DNA from 2 places in the Roseibium album genome. Region 2 is predicted to be linked to the other one. Evidence: riboswitches for the same ligand, from Rfam matches in the RefSeq annotation. Region 2 holds a riboswitch; the other holds the start of a gene.

Region 1 (7,345 bases), 1.1 Mb from region 2:
AAGGCCTTGGCCACATCGACAACTTCCTCAAGCAGGCCGTCTTCGAGCCGGATCGGATCAAGGCCCAGCTGAAGAAACTGTCCGTTTTTGACGACAAGATCGTTTTCAGCTGCCTCTTTGCGCGGATTGGGCAAGTAAGCGACCTTTGCGTCCGTCAGACGGGAAATCAGCTCCGCGAGATCCCTGACGCGGTGTGTTTCCGTCATCTGGTTGAACACTTTCACACGGTCACCGCGCTGAGGTGAATTCTGCAGCGCAAGTTCGATACAGCGTACTGAATCCTGAATATGAATAAAGGCCCTGGTCTGGCCTCCGGTACCATGTACGGTCAGGGGATAACCGATCGCTGCCTGGATCAGGAACCGGTTGAGCACCGTGCCATAGTCGCCATCATAATCGAACCGGTTGATCAGCTGTTTGTGGCGCCGTGTCTGTTCGGTATGCGTGCCCCAGACGATTCCCTGGTGCAGATCGGTAATCCTGAGACCGTCATTTTTCGCATAGAACTGGAAGAGAAGCTGATCGAGGCACTTGGTCATGTGATAGATCGACCCGGGATTGGCCGGATAAAGGATCTCCTGAGCGGCCTTCTCGCCCGAAAGCGTCTCAACTTCCACATCCAGATAACCTTCCGGAATGGCAGCACCGACACTCGAATAGCCGTAAACACCCATGGTTCCGAGGTGAACCAGATGCGCGTCAAGTTCAAGCTCGACCATCGCATTCAGCAGATGATGCGTCGCATTGACGTTGTTGTTGACGGTGTAGTTCTTGTGCTGGTCCGATTTCATCGAATAGGGCGCAGCACGCTGCTCGGCAAAATGAATGATCGCGTCCGGGCGATTGTCGGCCAGCCAGCCCTTGAAGACCTCATAATCGTCCGCAATGTCGATCAGATGGAAATGGATTGTCCTTCCAGTCTCCTGCTTCCAGATGCGCGTGCGCTCCTGGATGGAGTCCATCGGAGTGAGTGACTGTACACCCAGCTCGGCATCGATCCAGCGGCGGCTCAGATTGTCGATGACATGAACTTCGTGGCCCTGATCGGACAGATGCAGGGATGTAGGCCATCCGACGAAACCGTCACCACCGAGAATCGCAATCTTCACGAGAAGTCTCCCTAGTTAGGCAGCAAAGAACAAAAGCGCCGATCTGATTGTTGCACACGAGAAATCAGATCATTGCGATAATTCAATGACAATTCAATGCCAAATCTCCCAATTGATACACAACTTGGTGGAATCACAGGCGCTTACGCAGTATCCCTGATCTCGAACGGGCCGTTTGAAGGCTCAACAACGTCGAGTTCGTTCACAGTCCTTACCCTGGCAAATCTCGGGCCGTGCCACACGGCATCGAGCATATCCGAGACTGTTTCCTTGTTACCGGAAAACACCGCCTCCACCGCTCCCGATTTCAAGTTGCGCACCCAGCCGGACAGATCCCGGGCAATGGCCTCATCGGCACACCAGGCCCGATATCCGACACCTTGAACCCGGCCTTCGATCAGCACATGAACGGTCAACAAGTCAGACATTGCACCCCTTTCCAATGGAAGCGGAGATCGTAAATCAAGCTCGCCTTGTTCGGAAATGTCACTTGTTCAATAGCAACTGGTCAAGGCTTGCCAGGTGCAGCAATCTCGGAGCTCGTTCGTTTTTTCTCGTCCAGCATGACCAGCAGCGACGCACCGACGATCACAAGCGCTCCCGGCCAAAAGGTACCCGTGGGAGCAAAACCGAACGCAAGGAAACCGACAGCGATATTCAACGGCAACTTCAGATGATCAAAAGGCTGTACAAACGCCGCGTCCGCACTCTGATAGGCCAGTGTCAAAAGGTAGTTTGCCAGAACCGTCAGGATACCGGCGCCGACCAACAGCCACAGCGCTGCCCCCGGTGGCACGAGGCCTCCTTCGCCCAATGCCAGGAGGGCGTTTACCGGCGTCAAAAGAAGAAGCAGATAGACCGTTATCGAATCCGCATTCTCACTTGCCGTAAGTTTCTTCGTCACAAGAGATGTTCCGGCCCAAAACGCTGCGGCTCCGAGCGGTAGCAACGCGCCCCAGTTGAATGTCTCGGTCCACGGTTCGAGAATTACCATTCCTCCGCCGAAGCCGGCGATGGTCGCAAGCCAGCGAACCGGGCCAACGCGCTCTTGAAAGAACAGTTTCGCGCCAATGATGACGAAGAAAGGGGATGTCATGACGAGTGCGATGGCCTGCCAGATCTCAACGCGTGCAAGGCCGGCGACCCACAACTGGATTCCGATCACCGCGAGAAAACCGCGGAACAGATGCCAGCCGATTTGTTGTGTTTTCAAGGCGGTAACACCGCGACGCAAAACCCAGGGCAACGCCACGGCCAGGCCGATTGCATATTGCCAGAAAGCTGCGGAAGTCGATGACACCCCGAGTTGCATCGTCGATGCCTGAAGGGCACCGTTGACAAGTGCGAAGGACGCGCCCGCCCCGACCATTGCCAATGCTGCGAACAGCGGTTTCCTGGAGGAAAAATTGTATTGTGCCGACATTGTCCATCTCGTTCCAGTTGTTCGTCCAGAACAGTCTCAAAAGACACGTGTCAGCGGATCCGAAAGTCGGACCGTAACCAAGTTCTCTATCATCCGGACTATAACCGTCGGCCCCGGCATCTCACCGGATCTGCTGACCCTCGGCATTCGCTGAACCTGCCAAGGCGCTCGCGGGCTCCAGGTTTCCCTGATACCGCCGGTGGGGACTTTCACCCCGCCCCGAGAACTGTTCTCTTACGGCTTATCTATCCGGGAAAAGCATGAGTGACAATGCCAGTCGGGCTACTTTTTCAGTATCACTGAAATATCGGTAGGGTTCTTGGCAATCAGAACCGGATTCTCGGCTTCGAATTCTGTTCGACTTCCATCGCCCGAGAAAATACCGATACCGGCAACGCCGTTCTCATTTGCGCCGATAGGGTCATGTGTCCGATCACCGATCTTCGCCATGTCTGCAGCAGACAACACTTTGCCGCCGGAGTATGTGCCACAGGTCTGCCCGGACAAACCTGTGGCCACTCAACTCCGGTAGCCGGGCTTTCCCGATCTACGACATCATGTAGAAGTGCTCGACATTCCGAATTACCTCATGCGCTTCTGTCTCACCCGGTGGTTCAAGTTTCTGCACAAGATTGGTCAATGCGGTATCCGGTATGGCCGCAGACCTGTTCCGGTTCTGATCGTAAAGCACGGCCAATGATGGCTCCACGTAGACGATTTCGACGCGAGCGCCGTATTCTCTGAACAAACGGATGGGTTTGCCCCTGAGTTGTTCGGAGATGTTGGTGGCATTCCAGACGAAGTCCTGTCCCTTTCGCAGATAAGAGCGCGCCAGTTCGTAGGCGGCCTGTATCACCCTTCCCTGGTTGCCGGTCGCCCGCCCGCCCATGCTTTCTCGAATCGTATCGAGGCTGACAACAGGCAGGTCAGGTCGATTTGACCGGATCCAGGTGTCTTTCCCCGCACCGGGCAGTCCCGACATGAGGGTGACATTGCATTTGAAGCTTTCGTAGGCTTCGAAAAAAGGATCCCGATCCTGTTTTTCAAAAAAAGCAACACGGCTCTCGTCATTGGCGAAGGCAAACGGCTCGCGGAGACTGCCGTTTTCCTCAAACAGCTGTTCGGCCAGGGCAACGTTGTCCAGAATGGACCGCTGATCTGCACAAATGCGACCCATTGCGTCGGCTTCGGCATGAAGACAAACAAGGTCAGCCTGGCATTTCCAGGAGGTCTTGATGGCCTGCCTTTGGCAGTCTTCCCGTTCGATAAGCCAGAATGGAATCTGATGGCAGACAATCAATCCGCAGACTTGCTCCCGCCAATCGAACGGGGCTTCGGCTTCCCACAACAGATGCCTTGCGATTCGCGCACCGACCCTCGAATGCCCCCGCGACGAAATGCGACCATTTTCCTCAAAGCTCGTAGTCGCCGGCTTGCCTATGTCGTGCAAAACCGCAGCCCAGAAAACGCAGGAGCGTTGCATGGTTGAAAGGTCCCGCCAACGCTGCAGCAACACCAGGGCCTCCACGACCATACGTGTATGGGTTCCGACATCGCCTTCGCCGTGATGGTGCGGGTCCTGGGGACAACTGTCCAGGGCACCGAGATGTTGCCAGAGCGGCCAAATCCGCTGCCAGTCCACCTTCCATACCGGCGCGGTCGGTACAAGTTCAAGGAGGGTCTCATAGGAGGTCCGAGCAGGCTTACTCGTGCTCATCATACGCTCCTTTCACACCCAGAACCGCCGCAAAGATATCAATGCCATCGGCAAGTTGATTGGGCAGGATCGGTCGCGACTGCCAGTGACTGTCGGAATCTGAGAGAGTTTGGATGAACCCTCCCCTGACAAATTTGAACCTGTCCAGAACAAATCTCTCATCTTCCGTCTTGATGTAGAGACCTTCCGCGAGATCGCTGTCTTCCGTTTGCTGGTCGACCATATCAAGCCGGTTTTTCGAGGCTTCCGCCGCCCGGCTCAAGGCGTCCTGCCATTCCGCCGACTTGTAGAGAGACGGCTTCACCAGTTTCTCCACTTGCGCGGCAGAGGTCAGTTGTCCGTCATGAACAACTGGCACCGGCATGACGGGAAGCCCTCCGAGCAGGTTTCTTCGACCAGTGGTACTGAGAAAACGGGCTTCTTCCCGGTCGTAGACATCAAACTCGAGAAAGTAGTGCGGCAGCCGATCGTAGAAGCTCGTATGTTTGGCATAGAGCCACTCACCAAACATGATGTACCGCGTTCCAAGCACTTCGCGGAATGCCGAAGCGTGAATGGATGCCCATGTTTTGAGGAGGTTGAAATGGCGTTCGCGATGACCGCCGGTCAGGTAGTGGCCGCGACTTTGAAGGCGCAGTTCTCCATTTGCACTGAAGGAAACAGCACAGTTGGCACCGTCGATCTTTTCTTCGACAACAACGGGTATGCCCGCCAGTTCTGTGACAGGCTTGTCTTCTCCAATGTCACCCTGCTGAAGACGCGACCCCTCCAGGTGCCGCGTACGCGGGTATTTCACAAGTTCCATGATATCGCTCGATCTTGTCCGGACAAAATCAACCCAATTGGTCAAGCGTCATCATTCGCTGTATTAACAGGCGTTGAACAACTTGTCTGGTCTGACGTCCGGTATTGCAAAATCGTCAATCCCTATCTTTCGGATCGACTTGTTTTTGGCAAAGTGCGCGAGCGGATTACATCTTGAATGCTCAAAAATTCGAGTTGTTTGTCCCTGCTCTTCTACAATGATCAGAGTGTTGCGAAAAGCCGGACATGGTCTGCAATGTCCAATTGCCTGCAACATGAGGAGAATTGGCAACAGACAAAATCTTGCACTTTCCGGATGGAACGTCTGGAATCAAGCCGCTTTCTGCACGTGTTGCAGGATTTCGGAGGGCTTTGCCGCGACCAGAACCGGCCCTTCCCCTTCCAGTTCCTCACGACTTCCATAGCCCCAGAGAACACCGATACCGGCAACGCCGTTCGCATTTGCCCCGATAAGGTCATGCTTTCGATCACCGATCATCAACGTTTGCGCGGCAGATAGTCTCTCTTCTTCCAGAATATGGGCGATAAGGTCTGCCTTGGCGGACCGGTGTCCGCTCAATTCGGAACCGTAGACCTTGCCGAAATGCGGCATCATGTCGAAATGTTCGACAATTTTTCCCGCATAGGCATGCGGCTTCGAGGTACACACGTGGAGATCAAGACCGGCCTTTCGCAACGCCTCGAGCAGGTTGGTAATCCCGTCGATAAGCGTGTTTTCGTAAAGCCCCGAAACCGTATACCGCTCCCGGTAGTAAGCAACCGCTCTATCCTGCACCGAGCGATCACCCGTGTTCAGCAAAACCTCGAAACTCTCCCAGAGCGGAGGGCCAATACACCAGTGAAGATCCTTTGCCTCGGGCACAGGCGCGTCCATCTTTTCCAGTGCGTACTGGATGGACCGTGTAATGCCGTCAAATGGATCTGTGAGTGTACCATCAAGATCGAACAACAGGGTCTTGTAAGGCATGGAACCTCGATGACTACCGATGGAATCGGCCCGGACAGAAGTGTCGCGGGCCGCTGCATTAGAACCGGAAAGAAGACCCTGTCAATCTTTCGCGTCAGGAAAATTCCATGATGACGGCGTCAACGGCGAGACTGTCTCCCGGCGTCGCCTTGATGGCAGAAATCACGCAGTCGCGCTCAGCACGGAGCACGTTTTCCATCTTCATTGCCTCGACGACCGCCAGCTGTTCGCCCGCCTTGACTTCCTGGCCTTCTTCCACCGCGATAGATACAACGAGCCCTGGCATCGGACAGAGCAGCATCCTGGATGTGTCCGGTGGCAATTTCTCCGGCATCAACCCGTCAAGCTCTGCAACACGCGGCGTCATCACACTCGCGACAACGGAATAACCCTGCCAATCGAGGCGGTATCCGCCGGTGACCGGCCGCACCTGCACTGTCACATCCCTGGAGCCGACTTTCCCGGACCAGAGAACATCACCGGGACACCAGTCAGATTCGACATTCATGATCGGACCGTCACCGATGGCAACATCCAGTTCGACCGGTGTGCCCGGGAACCCGGCGGCGAGCCGGATGGGCACGTAGGTCTTGTCCAGTTTGACGACCCAATCCTCTCGAACATCCCCTGAATGCGGCCGGAGCCGTCCGGGAAGATGGTCGAGCCGTTCTCGTTCCAGGGCACCCATAGACAAGGCGACCGCGGCAAGCACCGAATACGCGGGATCGTCCGGAACTGCCGGCAAGAACCCGTCCGGATATTCATCGGCGATGAAACTCGTTGCAAGTTCTCCCGAGCGCCAGCGTGGATGGTTCATCAAGGCGGTCAGGAACGGGACATTGTGCTGGATGCCATCGACATAGAAAGCATCAAGCGCGGAACTCATCGCATCGATCGCTTCATCCCGGGTCGGAGCATGCGTGATCAGCTTGGCGATCATCGGATCGTAGAACATGGAAATTTCCGACCCCTCGACGACACCCGTATCGTTGCGGATCGTCACATCCTCGCCGGCGACTTCTTCTGGCGGCTGGTACCGGACAAGACGCCCTATGGAGGGAAGGAAATTGCGGTAAGGGTCTTCCGCATAGATGCGGCTTTCAACCGACCAGCCGTTCAATTGCACCTCATCCTGGGTCAGGGCGAGTTTTTCACCGGCCGCGACACGGATCATCTGCTCCACGAGATCGACACCGGTAATCAGTTCGGTAACCGGATGCTCTACCTGCAGGCGCGTGTTCATTTCCAGGAAGAAAAAGCTTTTGTCCTGTCCTGCAACAAATTCGACAGTTCCGGCACTGTCA
Region 2 (7,345 bases):
GTCGTGTTCTGCTCGCTGTTTTCGCCCTGATCATCGCAAAGTTCATTACGGTTCTCTCGCCCTATTTCTTTGCCTGGGCAACCGACGCATTGACGGGCGAAACCGCCGGACTTCCTTCCTTTCTGGTCGCCCCGGTCATGCTTGTGCTGGCTTACAACGCAGCCCGTGTCCTGGCGGTCGCCTTCAACCAGTTGCGCGATGCGCTTTTTGCGCGGGTCGGGCAACATGCCGTGCGCCAGCTCGCGATCATGACTTTCCGGCACTTGCACAGGCTTTCCCTGCGATTCCATCTGGCACGCCGCACAGGCGGTCTCAGCCGGGTTATCGAACGCGGGGTCAAGGGTATCGAGTCGATTGTCCGCTTCACGATCCTGAATGGCGTTCCCACCGTATTCGAATTCGCCATCATGGCGGCTGTCATCTGGTACCAGTTCGGTTTCTTCTATGTCGTGATCGTGGCAGTGATGATCGTTGCCTATGTCTGGTTCACCATCAAATGTTCAAACTGGCGTATCGAAATTCGCCGGGAGATGAACGACAGCGATACAGAGGCCAATTCCAAGGCAATCGACAGCCTGTTGAATTTCGAGACGGTCAAGTATTTCGGCAACGAAAAAATGGAAGCTTCGCGCTTCGACGCCTCGATGGCGAAATACGAAACGGCCGCGACAAAAACCTGGACATCACTTGCCTGGCTCAACCTGGGTCAGACGGTAATACTCGGTTTCGGCATGGCCGCCTGTATGGCCCTTTCGGCAAAGGCGGTGATGACCGGTGAGCAGAATATCGGTGACTTTGTCCTGATCAACGCGCTTTTGATGCAGATCTCCATACCGTTGAATTTCATCGGTTTTCTCTATCGTGAGATCCGGCAGGGGCTGGCGGACATAGAAGCCATGTTCGACCTGTTGCTTGTTCCTGCGGAAATAATGGACAAGGAGAGTGCAGAGCCGCTGAAGGCTGTTGCTGGAAAGATTGTCTTCAAGGACGTCAAATTTCACTATGACGCCGACCGTCACATCCTGAAGGGCATCAATTTCGAGGTGCCGGCCGGAAAGACGATTGCCATTGTCGGTCCGTCGGGGGCAGGCAAGTCGACCATTTCCCGGTTGCTGTTTAGGTTCTACGACGTGACGGACGGAGCAGTGGAAATCGACGGCCAGGATGTGCGAGACGTCACGCAGGCGAGCGTTCGCGATGCCATTGGAATGGTGCCGCAGGACACGGTGCTCTTCAACGATACCATCGCCTACAACATCCGCTACGGGCGGCCGGAAGCTACTGATGAGGAGGTTCGTGAAGCTGCCCGAATGGCGCAGATCCACGACTTCATCGAAAATCTGCCACAGGGTTATGCGTCTGAGGTCGGTGAACGCGGGTTGAAGCTTTCCGGTGGTGAAAAACAGCGTGTCGCGATTGCACGGACGATCCTGAAATCGCCGCCGATCCTTATTCTGGACGAGGCAACGTCTGCGCTCGACACGCACACGGAGCGCGAAATCCAGTCCGCACTGGACCAGGTGGCGCGAAACCGGACTACTCTTGTCATCGCGCACCGCCTGTCGACGGTTGTCAATGCGGATCAGATCATTGTTCTGGAGGCCGGCCGGATTGCCGAACGCGGCACGCATACCGAGCTGCTGGACAAGGACGGTCTCTACGCATCCATGTGGGCGCGTCAGCGTGAAGCCGACGAAGCGGAAGAGCGGTTACGGGCCGCTCGCGAAAACGATGATCTGGGGATCGTGACGAGAGGTCAGACTGCGGACTATATTCCCGCCAAATAACGGCGTTGGGGAAGGGGTGGCCTGGGCCACCCCCCGGAAGATCCGTCAGGCGTTGACCTGCTGACGGAACGAACCGATCTTCAGGGCAGCTTCTGCCGCTTCACGGCCTTTCAGCACAAAATGTTCCCTGTAGATTTTCGTGTGATGATCCGTTTCCTGGAAGTGGTGTGGGGTCAGCGAAACAGACAGGACCGGAACATCTGTTTCAAGACCAGCCTGCATCAAACCGCTGACCACCGCCTGAGCGACGAAATCATGCCGGTAAATGCCGCCGTCGACAACAAGGGCAGCCGCAGTGATAGCTGCGTACTTTCCAGTTTGCGCAAGATTTTTCGCGGCAAGCGGCATCTCGAACGCACCAGGCACGTCAAACACGTCGATGCTGTCCGCGGGGATGACCTGCTGGAAGCCGACGAGCGCCTGGTCGACGATATCGGAGTGCCATCCGGCTTTGATGAAGGCATATCGGGTGTGTGTCATTGATGATCTCCCTGGTTCGCGACACGTCACCCAAGGCGATCACATACGACACGGACGGCGAATGCCGTCTGAGCGCAGTTTCTCTTTCATCCGGACTTTGACCGTCGGCTCAGGATTCTCACCTGATCTGCTTGACCCTTCCGAATGGAAGGCGCTCGCGGGCTTGCAGCACACTGCTTACCGCCGGTGGGGACTTCCACCCCGCCCTGAGAATGCTGCTCTTCTGGCAGGCAGCAGGTCTCAAGGCAAGCGCCGAATGAGAAAAATGGTCTTACGTTTTGTTTATTTGCACCAGTGTTGTCACTTCCGGTGAGGTTGACTGGACAAGTCGGTTGGGCAGGCAATCCGGTATCCGGGTGGAGCAGGCCCCCATCAGGCGGCATGCCGTCGGTTCGAGACCCGGTCATTCGCAGGTTCCGCGGAACTGAACCCGGCAACTCTTTTGGTTTTTCTGCCCGGAATAACGTGAAAGAGAAGTCCCGACAGGGCGCTTGCAAAAGCGCGCAACTCCCGATGCCGGGCGGTCCGGGCACGTTCTTCGTAGATGTCTCCAGTATGCATCATGACAGGCTCCTTTCGTTTCGTGAGCCTGTTTTCTCATATTGCAAGGTTTCGAAGAATTGGGGTAATCTGGAACATATCTTTCGAAAGTTTCGAATAATGCGACTTGACGATCTGAAATTTTTCAAACGTGTGGCTGAACTCGGCAGCCTGTCTGCGGCTGGCCGGGAATTCGGCTTGTCTCCCTCAGCTGCCAGCAGTCGCCTGAGCAACCTGGAAAAGGAACTCGGTTCCCAACTGGTTGCCCGCACAACCAGGCGCACGGGACTGACAGAGGCCGGTCAGGTCTTTTTGCGCCATACCAGCAACGCACTGGGTGAAATGGATCGCGCCCGTGCACTGATCGACGCCGCGGAAGATACGCCCCGCGGAATGTTGCGCATGTCGCTCAACGTATTCTTCGGCCGTAAACACATTCTGCCTTATCTTCCTGAATTCAGGCAACTTTATCCGGAACTCAGGCTGGAAGTCGACATGACCGACCGGATCGTGGACCTGGTGGCGGAAGGTTACGATATGGCGATCAGGGGAGCGCCGTTGCCGGATTCCAGCCTGATTGCAAGAAAGCTGGGTGGAAACCCGAGAGTGCTGTGTGCCAGTCCCGAATACATAGCGAGAAAGGGAGCGCCGAAGACACCGGACGATCTGCGCAACCACGACTGTGTTGGCTTTGACCCGATGCCCGTCTGGTATTTCGAGGGCCCTGAAGGGGAAATCGGTTATCATCTCGAGGATCCGGTAATCTCCGGAGATAGTGGCGACTTTGCCTATGACGCGGCCATCTACGGGCTTGGCCTGACCGTGAAATCGCTGGCACATGTGTGGGAGGACCTTCGTGACGGTAATCTTGTCGCGGTGATGGAGAACTATCCGATTTCCCGCACCGGCAACATTTATGCTGTCTATCCGCCCGCCAGGTTCATTCCACCCAAAGTCACCGCACTGGTTGATTTTCTGATCTCGAAATACGGCAGACCGGCCTATTGGGAAACTGAATACCGGGAAAAATAGAGAACTCTGGAACGAGAGTCGGTTAGGAGACGAAGGCTCAAGGTTCTTGCGATCGGTTGTTCGGTTGTCGCCCAGTCGGCCGAGGGAATCCGGCTGCCTCAATGTCGACGAGGCCTTCCGAGCGATCGCAACGAGCATGGAAGCTTGTGGTTTCGAATAGGCGAATAGACCAAGGACCTCCGGCAACATTGCCTTTTCCTTCACTGCGATATTTGTGCCTGTGTCGTGCACCGGGTAGGTCAAGCCCAATTGCATCAGGATGTTGGAAGCGTTCGAGTGAGTGAATAAGTCACGCGTTTGGGAAATAACTGTTCTCAGGGACCGAAAAAGTCTCTAGAAGCTGAGGAACAAGGAAGCGCAACGGGTGCGTGTCGGCTCGTCGCGACTTCGGGCAGCAATTGTCCGGGAATGAGCCGTTCCCGTTCTGAATTCGGAAAGTCTTGATGTCGATAGTCGATTCCGTCACCAAAGCCATGGTCCCGATTCACCGGGAAGGCTGGCCTTTCATAGCAATTTCGCTCGTCGCAACGCTGGTTGTTGGCTGGTTTATCGACCCGCTGTTCTGGATCGGCCTCCTGTTGACTGGTTGGATCTGCTATTTCTTCCGCGATCCCAAAAGGGTGACGCCTGTTGGTGAAGGTCTTGTGATTTCTCCCGCAGACGGAGTTGTCAGCCTTCTCGGACACGCCCTCCCGCCTGCAGAGCTGGAACTCGGCACTGAGCCGCTGATGCGTGTTTCCATCTTCATGAATGTATTCAACTGCCATGTGAACCGTGCACCAGTGGGAGGCTCGATCTCGCGCGTGGCCTATCGCGCAGGCAAGTTTTTGAATGCTGAACTCGACAAGGCAAGCGACGACAATGAGCGTAACGGGCTGGTAATCGAGATGGGCGGCACCCGTATCGGCGTCGTGCAGATTGCCGGACTGGTTGCGCGCCGGATCGTGTGTTTTGTTCGCGAAGGTGAGTCAATCTCTGCCGGGGAACGTTTCGGACTGATCCGTTTCGGTTCGCGACTTGATGTCTATTTCCCCGCAGACACACAGCCGAAAGTGTCGATCGGTCAGACCATGATCGCGGGTGAAACTGTTCTGGCCGATCTGACTCAACCTCAGGCACCGGCGCAACCTTTGACTCGCGTGAGCTGAGGTCAGCGGTGTCGGACAGTCCAGAAAACGGGGAAAATCGAGAGCGCCGAACGCCGCGGTTCCGCCGTGTTCCGATGCGCCTGATCGTACCCAACATGGTGACATTGCTGGCACTTTGCTCCGGATTGACAGCCGTCCGAATGGCGTTTGACGATCGCTGGGAATTTGCTGTCGGTGCGGTGCTCGTTGCTGCGGTCCTGGATGGTCTCGACGGGCGTGTTGCACGCATGATGAAGGGGACGTCAAAGTTTGGTGCAGAGCTGGACTCCCTTTCCGACTTTGTCAATTTCGGTGTCGTTCCGGCATTGATGCTCTATCTCTGGCTGCTCAAGGATGCGGGCAACCTGGGTTGGATTGCAGCGCTGATCTTCGCCATTTCGATGGCGTTGCGCTTGGCGCGTTTCAATGTTGCACTGGAAGATCCCGGCAAACCCGCATGGACTTCCAGGTTCTTCACCGGAGTTCCTGCTCCCGCAGGCGCCTTGACGGTTCTTCTCCCGCTGTATCTCGATTTTCTGGGCCTGTTTCCGCACTGGTTTGCAGATACCGCCTTCGTGGCCGCCTACACGATTGCGATTGCATTTCTGGTCATCAGCAGGTTGCCCACCTATTCGGGAAAGACAATCGGCACCAGGGTCCGTCGCGATTTCGTTTTGCCGTTGATTGTCCTTGCAGTTCTGATCGTTGCGCTTACGGTCAGCTATCCGTTCCGCATGCTGGCAGGAGCTGCGGTTCTCTATCTGCTGTCCATCCCCATGTCGTGGCGTGCACATCGCAAACTTGTCCTGGCTGATGAAACACTCAGCCTCGATGACGACGGGGACGAATGTGATACCGATCTCGACAACATTGCCGATCGCGACAAGGATCATGGCGGTTGAGGCGATTGCGGTCCTCGCAAATCGGGTTTTTCGAAGAAGTTTTCTGGTTCATTTAGGCGGCCTCACAATCATGAGGAAGCAGAGATGTTACACGGAAAAACCATTTTGATTACGGGCGCGAGCAGCGGGATCGGTGCGGCTGCAGCTAAGATTTTTGCAGAGGAAGGTGCCAATCTTGTCCTTGCTGCACGGCGCAGGGAACGTCTGGAGGAGGTAAGGGCGTCGTTGCCTGACGCGTCCGGGCGTGTCGCCATATTTGCCGGAGACGTTTGCGATCCCGACTTCGCCGAAGCCTCCGTAAATGCAACGCTTGAGACCTTCGGCAGGCTCGACGGGGCCTTCAACAATGCCGGGATGATGGGTGAGATGGGGCCGCTTCCGGAGTTGAGCCTTGAAAACTGGAATCAGGTCATCGCAACCAATCTGACAAGCGCCTTTCTTGCTGCAAGGCATCAGATCCCGGCCATGAAGACGACCGGAGGTGGATCGATGGTCTTCACCTCGACATTTGTCGGTCACACGATCGGCTTTCCGGGCATGTCTGCCTATGCTGCTTCGAAGGCCGGATTGATTGGCCTGATGCAGGTTCTGGCAGTGGAGTGCGGTCCGCAAAAAATTCGGGTGAATGCTTTGCTGCCCGGCGGAACCAAAACCGAGATGGCCGGCGATGATCCGGCCTTTCATGAATACATCGCAGGACTGCATGCCTTGAAGCGAATGGCGGAGCCGGACGAAATTGCAAGGGCAGCCCTGTTTCTCCTGTCCGACGCTGGTTCGTTCGTAACGGGTTCTGCAATGTTGTGCGATGGTGGGAATTCAATCACAAAGGCATAACGGCGAGCCGGTGTGTCGTTTGCGGGGCATACTCTTTGCCCGTAAACTGCAATCCTTTGCGCTCCAGGCGCAGCCGATCGGTGGAAGCCAACCCTTCAGATCTATTTGGTTACTACCATTCGGCTGCTCCTGACTGCCGTCAGAGTGATGACAATTCAACATTGTGATCGATTGTTTGTTTGAGACGAGGAAAGGACAATAAATCCATGTTGCAGATCCTGTTTATCGCCGTCGCACTCATTCTCTTCGTTGTTGCGTATTTCACGACAGCACGCGACCGCTACCTGACTAGGATGGAATTTTTTGTTCGCTTGCTGATCTTGCTGGTCTTCGGCATCGGCATCAGTTTTTTGGCCTCAAGTCAGGCAGGTAACAGCGATCTGGGCGCGCTTGTAGTTTTGATTTGCGGTCTCTTGGTCGGGTATTTCAGCCAGCGTTTTCATATCATGCGGCTACAGGATTTGCGCTGGTCACCATTCTTGGCACTCGTGGGCCTTGTGCCTGTCGTGAATTTCGTTTTTGTTTTTGTCCTTTTGTTCGTTCCAGGCAAACCAAAAGTAAACTCGGAAATTTTCTCATAGGTTCCAGACAAGAATATTCGGGCGAACGGCCGCTTTGAGGCTTCACGCGAGGCACTGCGGTC

What was found. Region 2 has a riboswitch for FMN ahead of ACO6TI_RS17600 (6,7-dimethyl-8-ribityllumazine synthase). Riboswitches for the same ligand answer to the same signal wherever they lie in the genome.
Region 1: it holds a riboswitch for FMN, as region 2 does, so the genes downstream of both, ACO6TI_RS22710 (DMT family transporter) here and ACO6TI_RS17600 (6,7-dimethyl-8-ribityllumazine synthase) in region 2, are expected to answer to the same signal.

Annotation. Positions count from the first base shown of each region.
Region 1 covers NZ_OZ247583.1:4,971,233-4,978,577, forward strand. The annotation lists gene ACO6TI_RS22700 (NAD-dependent epimerase/dehydratase family protein) at 1-1,109, opposite strand, end outside; gene ACO6TI_RS22705 (acylphosphatase) at 1,253-1,537, opposite strand; gene ACO6TI_RS22710 (DMT family transporter) at 1,618-2,532, opposite strand; FMN riboswitch at 2,610-2,763, opposite strand; gene ACO6TI_RS22715 (hypothetical protein) at 2,815-3,051, opposite strand; gene ACO6TI_RS22720 (AAA family ATPase) at 3,080-4,249, opposite strand; gene ACO6TI_RS22725 (RNA ligase family protein) at 4,236-5,054, opposite strand; gene ACO6TI_RS22730 (HAD hydrolase-like protein) at 5,385-6,041, opposite strand; gene ACO6TI_RS22735 (acetyl-CoA carboxylase biotin carboxylase subunit) at 6,136-7,345, opposite strand, start outside.
Region 2 covers NZ_OZ247583.1:3,864,593-3,871,937, forward strand. The annotation lists gene ACO6TI_RS17595 (ABCB family ABC transporter ATP-binding protein/permease) at 1-1,787, shown strand, start outside; gene ACO6TI_RS17600 (6,7-dimethyl-8-ribityllumazine synthase) at 1,833-2,267, opposite strand; FMN riboswitch at 2,342-2,485, opposite strand; gene ACO6TI_RS17605 (hypothetical protein) at 2,640-2,831, opposite strand; gene ACO6TI_RS17610 (LysR family transcriptional regulator) at 2,928-3,839, shown strand; gene ACO6TI_RS17615 (phosphatidylserine decarboxylase) at 4,283-4,987, shown strand; gene ACO6TI_RS17620 (CDP-alcohol phosphatidyltransferase family protein) at 5,062-5,868, shown strand; gene ACO6TI_RS17625 (SDR family oxidoreductase) at 5,953-6,702, shown strand; gene ACO6TI_RS17630 (DUF805 domain-containing protein) at 6,909-7,283, shown strand.